DNA from 2 places in the Bacillus sp. PK5-006 genome. Region 2 is predicted to be linked to the other one. Evidence: a T-box and tRNA genes for the amino acid it is inferred to sense, from the RefSeq annotation. Region 2 holds a T-box; the other holds one or more tRNA genes.

Region 1 (6,105 bases), 1.2 Mb from region 2:
GATATTCCTGTACCACCTCCTCACCATTTGAGCAATGGGGGGACGCAGGAGGATAGGGTAAGCGCGGTATTGGATATCCGCGTCCAAGCAGTTAGGCTGGGAAATAGGCAAATCCGTTTCCCGTAAAGGCTGAGCTGTGATGGCGAGCGAAATTTAGTAGCGGAGTTCCTGATTCCACACTGCCAAGAAAAGCCTCTAGCGAGGTGAGAGGTGCCCGTACCGCAAACCGACACAGGTAGGCGAGGAGAGAATCCTAAGGTGATCGAGAGAACTCTCGTTAAGGAACTCGGCAAAATGACCCCGTAACTTCGGGAGAAGGGGTGCTTCTTAGGGTGTTAAAGCCCCGAGAAGCCGCAGTGAATAGGCCCAGGCGACTGTTTAGCAAAAACACAGGTCTCTGCGAAGCCGTAAGGCGAAGTATAGGGGCTGACGCCTGCCCGGTGCTGGAAGGTTAAGAGGAGCGCTTAGCGTAAGCGAAGGTGCGAATTGAAGCCCCAGTAAACGGCGGCCGTAACTATAACGGTCCTAAGGTAGCGAAATTCCTTGTCGGGTAAGTTCCGACCCGCACGAAAGGCGCAACGATCTGGGCACTGTCTCAACGAGAGACTCGGTGAAATTATAGTACCTGTGAAGATGCAGGTTACCCGCGACAGGACGGAAAGACCCCGTGGAGCTTTACTGCAGCCTGATATTGAATGTTGGTACAGCTTGTACAGGATAGGTAGGAGCCTTGGAAACCGGAGCGCTAGCTTCGGTGGAGGCATCGGTGGGATACTACCCTGGCTGTATTGACCTTCTAACCCGCTGCCCTTATCGGGCAGGGAGACAGTGTCAGGTGGGCAGTTTGACTGGGGCGGTCGCCTCCTAAAATGTAACGGAGGCGCCCAAAGGTTCCCTCAGAATGGTTGGAAATCATTCGCAGAGTGTAAAGGCACAAGGGAGCTTGACTGCGAGACCTACAAGTCGAGCAGGGACGAAAGTCGGGCTTAGTGATCCGGTGGTTCCGCATGGAAGGGCCATCGCTCAACGGATAAAAGCTACCCCGGGGATAACAGGCTTATCTCCCCCAAGAGTCCACATCGACGGGGAGGTTTGGCACCTCGATGTCGGCTCATCGCATCCTGGGGCTGTAGTCGGTCCCAAGGGTTGGGCTGTTCGCCCATTAAAGCGGTACGCGAGCTGGGTTCAGAACGTCGTGAGACAGTTCGGTCCCTATCCGTCGCGGGCGCAGGAAATTTGAGAGGAGCTGTCCTTAGTACGAGAGGACCGGGATGGACGCACCGCTGGTGTACCAGTTGTTCTGCCAAGGGCATCGCTGGGTAGCTATGTGCGGACGGGATAAGTGCTGAAAGCATCTAAGCATGAAGCCCCCCTCAAGATGAGATTTCCCATTCCGCAAGGAAGTAAGATCCCTGAAAGATGATCAGGTTGATAGGTCTGAGGTGGAAGCGTGGTGACACGTGGAGCTGACAGATACTAATAGATCGAGGACTTAACCTATATTCTAATGTGAAGCATGAACATTGTTATCTAGTTTTGAGAGAACATTCTCTCCATCAGGTTTGGTGGCGATAGCGAAGAGGTCACACCCGTTCCCATACCGAACACGGAAGTTAAGCTCTTCAGCGCCGATGGTAGTTGGGGGTTTCCCCCTGTGAGAGTAGGACGCCGCCAAGCTTCTATAAGGATCAGTTCCAGTCGGAACTGGTCTTTTTTGTGCAAGTTGAGGGTACATACATTCACTTGTTTGATAAAAGATCGTGGCTTCATTTTATGTCCACAAGCAGCGTGTGAAATACTTGGATATAAAGAGGAAAATGAGCCTATCGCATAAAACATTAGCTATAAAAACAATAGAGAGACAGAGTATCAGCTTATATAGGGAAATTAAAGATGTGTAAGCCTATATGATTTTTATAAATGCTTACGGCTAAAGAGATTACATATATCATTAAAGTATAAAAATGAGGGACTGCTAATATTTCTGAAGGAATCGAACGTTTTAAAAGAGAATATAGAAGAGAGAAGTTCAGCTGCTGAACGGAACAGCAGCTGTTTGAATAGGTGAAATGACGATCATTTGTTAAAAGAAATACGCAATGAAAATTGAAATAAAATTTTTTTAATATAGCCTTTACAAATGATTAAAACCTGTATATAATAATCTTTGTCGGATCGAGAGATTCCTACATAGTGGAGGATTAGCTCAGCTGGGAGAGCATCTGCCTTACAAGCAGAGGGTCGGCGGTTCGAGCCCGTCATCCTCCACCATATTTATTCTTACATAATGTTAGGATAGATAAAGCCGGTGTAGCTCAACTGGTAGAGCAACTGACTTGTAATCAGTAGGTTGGGGGTTCAAGTCCTCTTGCCGGCACCACTTTCATATGGTAAGATAGACAAGTCGCTTTTAAAGCGAGCCATTAGCTCAGTTGGTAGAGCATCTGACTTTTAATCAGAGGGTCGAAGGTTCGAGTCCTTCATGGCTCACCATGTTTCATGCGGGTGTGGCGGAATTGGCAGACGCGCTAGACTTAGGATCTAGTGTCTTTATGACGTGGGGGTTCAAGTCCCTTCACCCGCATTGCCAAATAAAATAAAGAAATCCTGTAATGCGGAAGTAGTTCAGTGGTAGAACACCACCTTGCCAAGGTGGGGGTCGCGGGTTCGAATCCCGTCTTCCGCTTATACCATCCACGCCGGGGTGGTGGAATTGGCAGACACACAGGACTTAAAATCCTGCGGTAGGTGACTACCGTGCCGGTTCAAGTCCGGCCCTCGGCATTATAAATAAGCGCCCGTAGCTCAATTGGATAGAGCGTTTGACTACGGATCAAAAGGTTAGGGGTTCGACTCCTCTCGGGCGCGCCATTAAGATCGGGAAGTAGCTCAGCTTGGTAGAGCACTTGGTTTGGGACCAAGGGGTCGCAGGTTCGAATCCTGTCTTCCCGACCATCTTTTATGGGGCCTTAGCTCAGCTGGGAGAGCGCCTGCCTTGCACGCAGGAGGTCAGCGGTTCGATCCCGCTAGGCTCCACTTTTTAAAAGATTAATTTGATCATGGCGGTGTAGCTCAGCTGGCTAGAGCGTACGGTTCATACCCGTGAGGTCGGGGGTTCGATCCCCTCCGCCGCTATAAAGGACCTTTAGCTCAGTTGGTTAGAGCAGACGGCTCATAACCGTCCGGTCGTAGGTTCGAGTCCTACAAGGTCCACCATCTATACGGAGGAATACCCAAGTCCGGCTGAAGGGATCGGTCTTGAAAACCGACAGGGGTGTCAAAGCCCGCGGGGGTTCGAATCCCTCTTCCTCCGCCATATTTTTTAAAACCCATATCATCGCGGGGTGGAGCAGTTCGGTAGCTCGTCGGGCTCATAACCCGAAGGTCGCAGGTTCAAATCCTGCCCCCGCAACCAAAATGGTCCGGTAGTTCAGTTGGTTAGAATGCCTGCCTGTCACGCAGGAGGTCGCGGGTTCGAGTCCCGTCCGGACCGCCATTTTTCAAAAGAATACTTGGCTCGGTAGCTCAGTTGGTAGAGCAACGGACTGAAAATCCGTGTGTCGGCGGTTCGATTCCGTCCCGAGCCACTTTTATAAAAATATTCATAGTATGGCGGTTGTGGCGAAGTGGTTAACGCACCAGATTGTGGCTCTGGCACTCGTGGGTTCGATTCCCATCAATCGCCCCATACATATTTTTGCGGGTGTAGTTTAGTGGTAAAACCTCAGCCTTCCAAGCTGATGTCGTGGGTTCGATTCCCATCACCCGCTCCATTTGTATATCTGTTCATGGGCCTGTAGCTCAGCTGGTTAGAGCGCACGCCTGATAAGCGTGAGGTCGGTGGTTCGAGTCCACTCAGGCCCACCATGATCTTCCGCAGTAGCTCAGTGGTAGAGCTATCGGCTGTTAACCGATCGGTCGTAGGTTCGAATCCTACCTGCGGAGCCAAATGGAGAAGTACTCAAGTGGCTGAAGAGGCGCCCCTGCTAAGGGTGTAGGTCGCGTAAGCGGCGCGAGGGTTCAAATCCCTCCTTCTCCGCCATTGATATGGCCCGTTGGTCAAGCGGTTAAGACACCGCCCTTTCACGGCGGTAACACGGGTTCGAATCCCGTACGGGTCATTTTTAAAAGAGATCTTGTCAAAGATCTCTTTTTTATTTTCTCCAAAACGAAAGACCGCATCATGGCGGTCTTTTTTTACATATTCATGGAATAGATCGTATAAGACAAGTATGTGGCAAAGAAGCCCCATAAGACATATGGAATCAGTAAAATTGGAACGACTTTGCTTAGTTTACGTGAGACGATGACAAGTGCAAGTGCTGTCAGTGCGACGAGAAGGCAGTCGATTGTAGCTACAAACAAATCCTTTTGTGTAAATTGAAAAAAGCTAAAGGCTTGATTTAAAACATAATTTAAAAGGAAAAGAATCCAAAATGGTAAAGTGATTTTTTGGAATCCATATTTTCCATAAATGATCGCTGCGGACAATGAGATGAGTGCAAATAAGACAGCCCACACAGCACCGATCACACCGCCACCAGGCGTCCATTTTGGTTTATTCAATGCGTCATACCATTCTCTGTCGACGGGGAACAAGAATCCGGCAATAGAGAATAGTGCGTATGTAATAAAGAAGACGACAATCGCCCAAATGATACTTTTTCTAGCCATCAAGAATCTCCTCCAATCAAATTCACTCTTAAAATGATTTCCCAATAATTACATGATATAAACATAAAGCCCCCAATATGAGGGGACTAATGATTTTCTTCTGTATAAGGTTCTTCCTCGTACGGTTTCAAGTCACCAAATACCGTCATGACACCTTCTTCGTCTAGTGCTTCTTCATAGGCCTCGTGTGCTTTGTTCGGATACACCTTGCTTGCTTTTCCTTCAATATCAGCAGCTGCGAATCCTTCGTAGTCCTCTACATAATCTTCATCTTCTGATTGTGTATATACATCATCGTATGTCAGAGGAGGGAATTCCATATCAGACGGGGTCTCAGAGTTTCCGTAGCGTTCTACGTCTTGGTAGGCATCCTCTCCATCGTACGCAGCACTTTCTTCATTTTCAAATTGTCCCGCGGGAGGACTTAATAAATCCTCTTCAATCGGACGGTTTTGTGAAACGGTCTGTTCTTTTGAATGCTCTGTGCATGTGACGGCAGTAGGCAAGGCTTCTAAGCGTTCCTTTGGAATAGGGGCTTTACAGACCTTGCACAGACCATAAGAGCCGTCTGCAATGGCTTGGAGTGCTTCATTGATGTCTAACATATGTTCATGTTCCAAGCTGTTTAAAGCAATATCTTTCCCACGCTCGAACAGCTCTGTCCCTTGATCACCCGGGTGGTTATCATAGGCAGACAATTCACCGATTGAATCGTAAGGAAAGGATACTTTCTGTTCATCGTCATGGCTTTTGGCTTCAAGTTCTTTCTTTTCATCGAGAAGGCGCTGCTTCAAATGATGTAATTCGTCTTTAGACAACAAATCGATCATCCTTTCATATCAAACATATTGTTAGTATGAGCAATTTTGTATGTAAGACTAGTTCCAATTTGAAGCAATTCCTTATTAAAAAAACGCCTGCGGCTGCAGGCGTTCTTTGTTACGCGATATAGTATTGTAAGATCAAAGCGATCGTCAGCAGAAAACCAAAAAATGTATTGGTTTGAGCTGTAGATTTCATGGCATTCATTAATTCAATCGGCTTTTCTTTTTGTTTAAACTCTTTAATGGCTGTATAGGCTTTTGGCACACTCAGTAAAACAAGAAGACTCCAAAGACCGACGATATCTGTGAAGATATAAACAAAAATGAGTACATATGATACCAAAAACATGGAAAGTAAAATGTTCACTGCAGCTTTGCGTCCAGCAAGAATGGCAAGTGTTCTTCGTCCATTTTCCTTATCCCCGTCTAAATCACGGATATTGTTCGATAGTAAGATGGCACCAACTAAAATAGAAATTGGTAGTGAGATGAGAACCGCTTTAGACGTCAGTGTGCCTGTTTGGATATAGAAACTAATCAGGATGATTCCTAATCCCATAAAAGCACCTGAAACAAGTTCTCCAAACGGTGTATATGCAATTGGTAC
Region 2 (6,105 bases):
TCAAAAGAGTATGTTTTTGCATTGATTATAAAATAAATACCAATTCCTAATAAAATAATGACGACTAAACCAATCATCCACTTTTTCAACCTAACTCCTCCTTCTATTCACACCACACCTATAAAAACAGTGAAGTCCAATCATCCTCCTCAGAAAATACCTGAATTCCGTGCTGTTTAAGCAAGGCGGATGTCACTCCATCTCCAGCTTTTGTCCCCCCGTTAAAATCTCCGCGATAAATCATCCGGCTGCCGCAGGAAGGGCTGTACTCTTTTAACACAACCGCCGTCGCTTTCAGAGACTGAACCTGTTCCAGCGCGGCCTTCGCGCCTTTTACATACATCTCCGTGACATCATTTCCATGTACATCGATCACAGAGGCGAGGCCCTGTAATACATCATGTCCGTCTCCGCCAATGATTTCTGCGGGAGGCCTTGGCGTGGAAAGGCCGCCAAGCAGCTCAGGACAAACTGTGACTGCCTTTCCCTCCTGAACAAGCTCCTCAATTCGCTGATCTAATCGATGGCTGCCATTATAACGAACCTTCAACCCAGCAAGACAAGCACTGACGACAATCATGTATGTTCCTCACTTTTTTTGCTGACTTTAAAATAAATACATACAGGCAAGAAACATATCGTATTCACCAAAAAGGGCAGAGCACAATACAAAGCAGCAGCCCAAATTGGTTCTCCAGGTCCTGCAATACCAAAAAAATAAACAAATAATAGCACGCTGACAAACAATCCCACGAATGGCATGATGAATGCGTATTTTTTATAATTTTCTATCATTTCTTTCTCCAATGAGCTCCCTCCCTTTCATCATGGCTAAGAACAACGTCAATATATGTTAATTTTACCATAAAAAAACCGAAACCATCATCTCTCTTTGTGCGATGGTTTCGGTTTTTTAACTATATCTTTTCTTTCCAAGCCTTTAAGAAGCGCTCAATCACTTGTAATTCATCCTCATGAAACTGGTGGAGAAATTCTAAATAGGACGTGACTGCTTTATCATGTAGTTCATCATGCAGCGCCGCCAATTGCTTGCCTTCCTCTGTCAAGGAATAATAGACAGATTTCTTATCACCTTGCCGGTGGCAATAGTCCACCATGCCTTTTTCAATTAGTTTTTTCACAGCCTTTGTAATAGCTGGCTTTGATAGTTTTAGCTGTTGAGATAGAAATGTATTGTTTGATTCGTTTGGATTGGCTTGAATCATCGATAAAATGTGAAGCTGTGTGAGTGTCCATTCTTGTTTGAGTGTATCAGTCGTGGTAATCAGTGGATCTGTTGGATCATTCCGTCTCTTTTCCCTATGCATAATCAGATCTTGAATCGCTTTTAATACAATCTGCTCTTTTGTTTCCATCTGAACCTCCACTCTTAACTGGTTAATAAAATGGTACTAATAATGAAGAAAGGAGTCAAAAGAAATGTCGATGTGAGTAAAATAATAGGACATCAGACCTGAAAATTGCATATGCACTTTTTTACTAGATTCTCCTCATCCTGTCACATGCTATAATCATGGGGATGTCATCCAATTTATCATAATGAAAAGGTGATCTAAATGAATCCTGAACAACAAATGGCCATTCACCAGTTAGAAGAAAAGATACATCTGTTTTCCTCTGCTGTGAACGGAGCCTTCTTTGCATCGGACGATTTCGTTCTATCAAATACTCATATATCGACTGACACGTTCAATTTGCTCTTACCAACATCAGCTCAAATCCAAGATCCGAATAAAGTGAAAGCAGCCATTGAACACATGCGGTCACAGAAACTCATCTTCAGCACATGGGTCGATCACCGTTTACTCCATCCTGATTGGGCTGATTTATTAAAGGAATATCAGCTTCAAGAGGTCGAACGCAATACCATCATGATGCTTGAGCATACAGGTGACATTGATCCAGTCACATCCTCAGCACTTACAATCAAGGAAGTACTTGATGAGCAGACACTATTTGATTACAAACATATCTTTATTGAACTATTCAAAGGATCGACTGAGGCCGCCGCCTTAGAAGACTATTTCCAGCGTTTTTCGATTGATGCATTACACTCAAAAGCTCGCATGTTCGTGGGATATGAACACCAAAAGCCGGTCACAACAGGCTTATTATTCGAGACAAACGACAGCTACGGTATTTATGATGTCATAACAAGGGCAGAACACCGCGGCAAAGGACTTGGCAGTGACATGTTTCATTACCTTCTAACCCAGACAGAGAATAAACAAAAATGTGTCATCTTACAAGCATCAGCGGACGGCAAAAATATTTATCAACGTGCCGGCTTCCAACCAATCAGCGAAATGGCCGTCTTTGAATAGAAAGTACTTTTCGTGTGAATTTGAAATGAACATAAAAAAGCTGCCTAATGTTAGGCAGCTATTCAGCATGATGCTGACGATCCATATAAAGCGGTGGTCTCTTCAACGAAATCACCGCACAGCTAAAGGCAATCAGTACAAACACAGCACCGAATTTAGCCAGATCAACAGATGAACCGGTCATCGTAAACATGACTCCGCCAACCGCTGATCCAATCGAAATGCCGATTTGCAATGCCGAAGTATTTAAACTTTGCTGAATATCAGACGTAACAGGATCTGTTTGAATCAAATAACTCTGCAAAGCAGGCGTCAGTGCCCAGCTGAGCGCACCCCAAAGGACAACCATCACCATAAAGAGCGCGAACACCCCCGCTGTATAAGGAATGGTAAACATGACAACCGCAAACGCGATTGTCACAAGCAAAATGGCTTTCCCTGAACCCAGTTTGTCACTCAGCCAGCCGCCAAATCCATTCCCGCCTATCGACGCAAGTCCGAAGATTAAATAACAAATACTAATCCAAAACGGGGTCATATGCAGAACTTCCATTAAAAACGGAGTGAAATAAGAATAAAGCATATAATGACCTGCAAGCATAAACAAACTAATCAAGTGTGCACTAAAAATTTTCGGATGCCCTAAAGAACGAATCTGCTCTCTAAGAGGCGTCACTTTTTCAACAGGCATTTTTTCTAATAGAAAATAGATCAGCACCATCGATATGGCAGAAAGAATACTGATTCCTAAAAACATCACTCTCCAGCCAAAGCTCTCAGTAATAAAAATACCGATCGGTACACCGAGAACAAGTGAGGAGCTAATCCCAATAAAAATCAGCCCTAATGCCTTCGCACGATGCGCTGGTTCCACTAATTTAGCAGTGATCGTGAGTGACAACACCACCACTAGCGCTGTACTCATCGCGATCAATACCCTAGAGATCATGACAAAAGCAAAGGTCGAACTAAAATAAGTGAACACATTCCCTAATGTAAACACCAATAACGCGATTAAATAAAGGCGCTTTCGTTCGATTTTGGCTGTCGCGGTCAGCAGCACGGGTGCTGAAATGGCATACACAATCGCAAATACCGTAATGAGCTGTCCGGCTGTTGCAAGAGACACATTCAAATCCTCTGCAAGACTTGGCAGAATGCCCCCGACCACAAGCTCAACTAATCCAACCGCAAAAGTAGAAACGGCTAATAAATATACTCTCCAGTTCATGTCTAACATCCCTTCTGTATATCATCGCTTTCACTTTTGATACAGGGTGCAGACAAACAAAAAAACCCTGATTACAAAAAAGGAAAGCGCGCTTTTGTAATCAGGATTTATCGGATCCTGGTAGAAACCCTCAAACCATATTATTGAGGTTATACAAGTCTATTTTTTTCTTCAAATATATTAGCATAGCCTTACATAACTCGCAAGCTGTAAAAATAGAAAAATACTGCCATTCTGTTACCTAAACAAAAGGCGCCGTAAAAGGAATCAGAACAGCTTGCTTTCTCCTCCGTTTACAGGTAAACTGATGAAAAATCAACGAACGAGGATCAACGTAGATCTGGAATAGTAGCTTGAATCGATCTTTAACAGAGAGGGAACGGTGCTGAGAAGTTCCTACTGACATCTTCAAGTGAACCTGCCGATTTAGTTCTGTTTCATACAGCGGTTCATACCGTTATCATGATTGAGTGTAAAGCTGTGCTTTAAATTAGGGTGGTACCACCAGGAATGGTCCCTAACTTAAAGTACAGCTTTTTTGTTTTAAAAAAGGAGGAACCTGCAATGTCAAAGAAACAATTTGTTGAGAAAATTACAAGCATGGAAGACGACTTTGCCCAGTGGTATACAGATGTTGTCACAAAGGCGCGGCTCGTCGATTATTCAAGCGTGAGAGGCAGTATGATCATTCAGCCGTACGGCTTTAAAATTTGGGAGAATATTCGCGACGAACTTGACCGCCAGATTAAAGAAACGGGTCATGAGAATGTCTATATGCCGCTCTTTATCCCAGAGAGCCTGCTTCAGCAGGAAAAAGATCATATCGAAGGCTTTGCTCCTGAAGTGGCGTGGGTGACACATGGCGGTGAATCCGAATTACAAGAAAGGCTCTGCGTCAGACCGACCTCTGAAGTGCTGTTCGCTGAGCATTACAAAAACATTATTCATTCCTACCGCGATTTACCGAAGCTATATAACCAATGGGCCAATGTCGTCCGCTGGGAAAAGACAACACGTCCCTTCCTCAGAACCCTTGAATTCCTATGGCAGGAAGGGCACACGTGCCATGAGACTGAGCAAGAAGCGATTGAAGAAACACAAAGAATGCTTCACATTTACGCTTCTCTTTGCGAAGATCTCCTTGCCATTCCTGTCATTAAAGGGAGAAAAACAGAGAAGGAAAAATTCGCCGGCGCTCGCTTCACCTATACGGTTGAAAGCTTGATGCATGATGGAAAAGCGCTGCAAACTGCCACTTCTCATTTCTTCGGGAACGGATTTGCCAAAGCATTTGGCATCGAATTCTTAAACCGTGAAGGAAAACTAGAGCACGTCCAGCAAACCTCTTGGGGTTTCACAACAAGAATCATTGGCGCGATGATCATGGTTCATGGCGATGACAGAGGGCTCGTCCTCCCGCCAAATATTGCGCCAACCCAAGTGCGTATCGTGCCAATCGCTTCTCATAAAGAAGGGGTGCTGGATCATGCCTACGAATTGAAGGATCGCCTCGCCCGCATCGCACGTGCTGACATCGACGCAAGCGATAAACAGCCAGGCTGGAAATTCAACGAGTGTGAAATGCAAGGTATTCCGCTACGTGTAGAAGTAGGACCAAAGGACATCGAAAAAGGACAGGTGATGCTTGCAAGACGAGACACTGGTGAAAAGCAAGCTGTCACGTTAGATGCCCTTGAACAAACCATCACAGCAACGCTTGAAGACATCCAGCGGACGATGTACGAAAAAGCGAAAGAACGATTACATAAAAAGACATCACACGCCCACACAATCGAAGACATCGAGCAAATTCTTGCGGAAGAAAACCGATTGATTAAAGCCATGTGGTGCGGTGATGAGGCCTGTGAAAACGACATTAAAGAAAGAACAGGTGCGACCTCACGCTGTATTCCATTCGAACAGGAAACCATTTCTGACACATGTGTCTGCTGCGGCAAGCCTGCATCTGATATGGTGTTCTGGGCGAAAGCCTATTAAGAATATGAACGATAAAGAAGCATCTCTCATGATGCTTCTTTTTTTGTTAAAAAGACCCAAACACCCATTGACCTCACCTGCTTGATCCCCTATAATTCATATTAATATAATCGGTTTTTAAGAATTTAACTGGAGTGGTGATACATGAAACGCTGGCCCTCATTCTTTGCCGAACGCTGTCCTAAATGTAAATCAGCATTAGAAGTCTCAAAGTCCAATGCCCTGCAAGGCAAAGTCGTGAAAACATGTCCCAACCTTCATTATCAAAAAGAGTACCACCCAGCACTAGAAACGTATATTGAGCACGATGACGTCCAATAAAAAAGACCAACATGTTTGCTTTGTTGGTCTTTTCTTTATAAAATATCCAGCCAAATTTTGACCGCTGTCGCCGTAATCATCACAGCAAGTGCCCATTGCAAGTAGACGGCGTTGATTTTCTGACCGACCTTCGCACCAATCGGAGCTGCCATCAAACTTGCCGCCATCAGCACAACAGCAGGAAGAAGCATGACCTGACCCGTCAATACC

The links. A T-box is a leader RNA that pairs with one kind of tRNA and senses whether it is charged. The one in region 2 lies ahead of proS (proline--tRNA ligase), so its partner is inferred to be a tRNA-Pro.
Region 1: it encodes a tRNA-Pro, which carries the amino acid that the T-box ahead of proS (proline--tRNA ligase) is inferred to sense. The anticodon was not compared.

The regions. Positions count from the first base shown of each region.
Region 1 covers NZ_CP096414.1:952,307-958,411, forward strand. Annotated here, with positions in the region: rRNA gene M1D84_RS04815 (23S ribosomal RNA) at 1-1,500, shown strand, start outside; rRNA gene rrf (5S ribosomal RNA) at 1,562-1,677, shown strand; tRNA gene M1D84_RS04825 (tRNA-Val) at 2,196-2,271, shown strand; tRNA gene M1D84_RS04830 (tRNA-Thr) at 2,305-2,380, shown strand; tRNA gene M1D84_RS04835 (tRNA-Lys) at 2,418-2,493, shown strand; tRNA gene M1D84_RS04840 (tRNA-Leu) at 2,502-2,584, shown strand; tRNA gene M1D84_RS04845 (tRNA-Gly) at 2,615-2,686, shown strand; tRNA gene M1D84_RS04850 (tRNA-Leu) at 2,699-2,784, shown strand; tRNA gene M1D84_RS04855 (tRNA-Arg) at 2,795-2,871, shown strand; tRNA gene M1D84_RS04860 (tRNA-Pro) at 2,879-2,955, shown strand; tRNA gene M1D84_RS04865 (tRNA-Ala) at 2,964-3,036, shown strand; tRNA gene M1D84_RS04870 (tRNA-Met) at 3,062-3,135, shown strand; tRNA gene M1D84_RS04875 (tRNA-Ile) at 3,140-3,216, shown strand; tRNA gene M1D84_RS04880 (tRNA-Ser) at 3,224-3,316, shown strand; tRNA gene M1D84_RS04885 (tRNA-Met) at 3,339-3,415, shown strand; tRNA gene M1D84_RS04890 (tRNA-Asp) at 3,420-3,496, shown strand; tRNA gene M1D84_RS04895 (tRNA-Phe) at 3,515-3,587, shown strand; tRNA gene M1D84_RS04900 (tRNA-His) at 3,613-3,688, shown strand; tRNA gene M1D84_RS04905 (tRNA-Gly) at 3,700-3,773, shown strand; tRNA gene M1D84_RS04910 (tRNA-Ile) at 3,791-3,867, shown strand; tRNA gene M1D84_RS04915 (tRNA-Asn) at 3,874-3,948, shown strand; tRNA gene M1D84_RS04920 (tRNA-Ser) at 3,952-4,042, shown strand; tRNA gene M1D84_RS04925 (tRNA-Glu) at 4,050-4,121, shown strand; gene M1D84_RS04930 (TspO/MBR family protein) at 4,198-4,674, opposite strand; gene M1D84_RS04935 (TraR/DksA C4-type zinc finger protein) at 4,761-5,495, opposite strand; gene M1D84_RS04940 (1,4-dihydroxy-2-naphthoate polyprenyltransferase) at 5,614-6,105, opposite strand, start outside.
Region 2 covers NZ_CP096414.1:3,515,212-3,521,316, forward strand. Annotated here, with positions in the region: gene M1D84_RS17810 (DUF5301 domain-containing protein) at 1-89, opposite strand, end outside; gene M1D84_RS17815 (2-thiouracil desulfurase family protein) at 119-580, opposite strand; gene M1D84_RS17820 (hypothetical protein) at 577-807, opposite strand; gene M1D84_RS17825 (MarR family transcriptional regulator) at 918-1,376, opposite strand; gene M1D84_RS17830 (GNAT family N-acetyltransferase) at 1,578-2,345, shown strand; gene M1D84_RS17835 (MFS transporter) at 2,404-3,576, opposite strand; purine riboswitch at 3,654-3,753, opposite strand; T-box leader at 3,903-4,098, shown strand; gene proS (proline--tRNA ligase) at 4,141-5,574, shown strand; gene M1D84_RS17845 (hypothetical protein) at 5,719-5,895, shown strand; gene M1D84_RS17850 (sulfite exporter TauE/SafE family protein) at 5,931-6,105, opposite strand, start outside.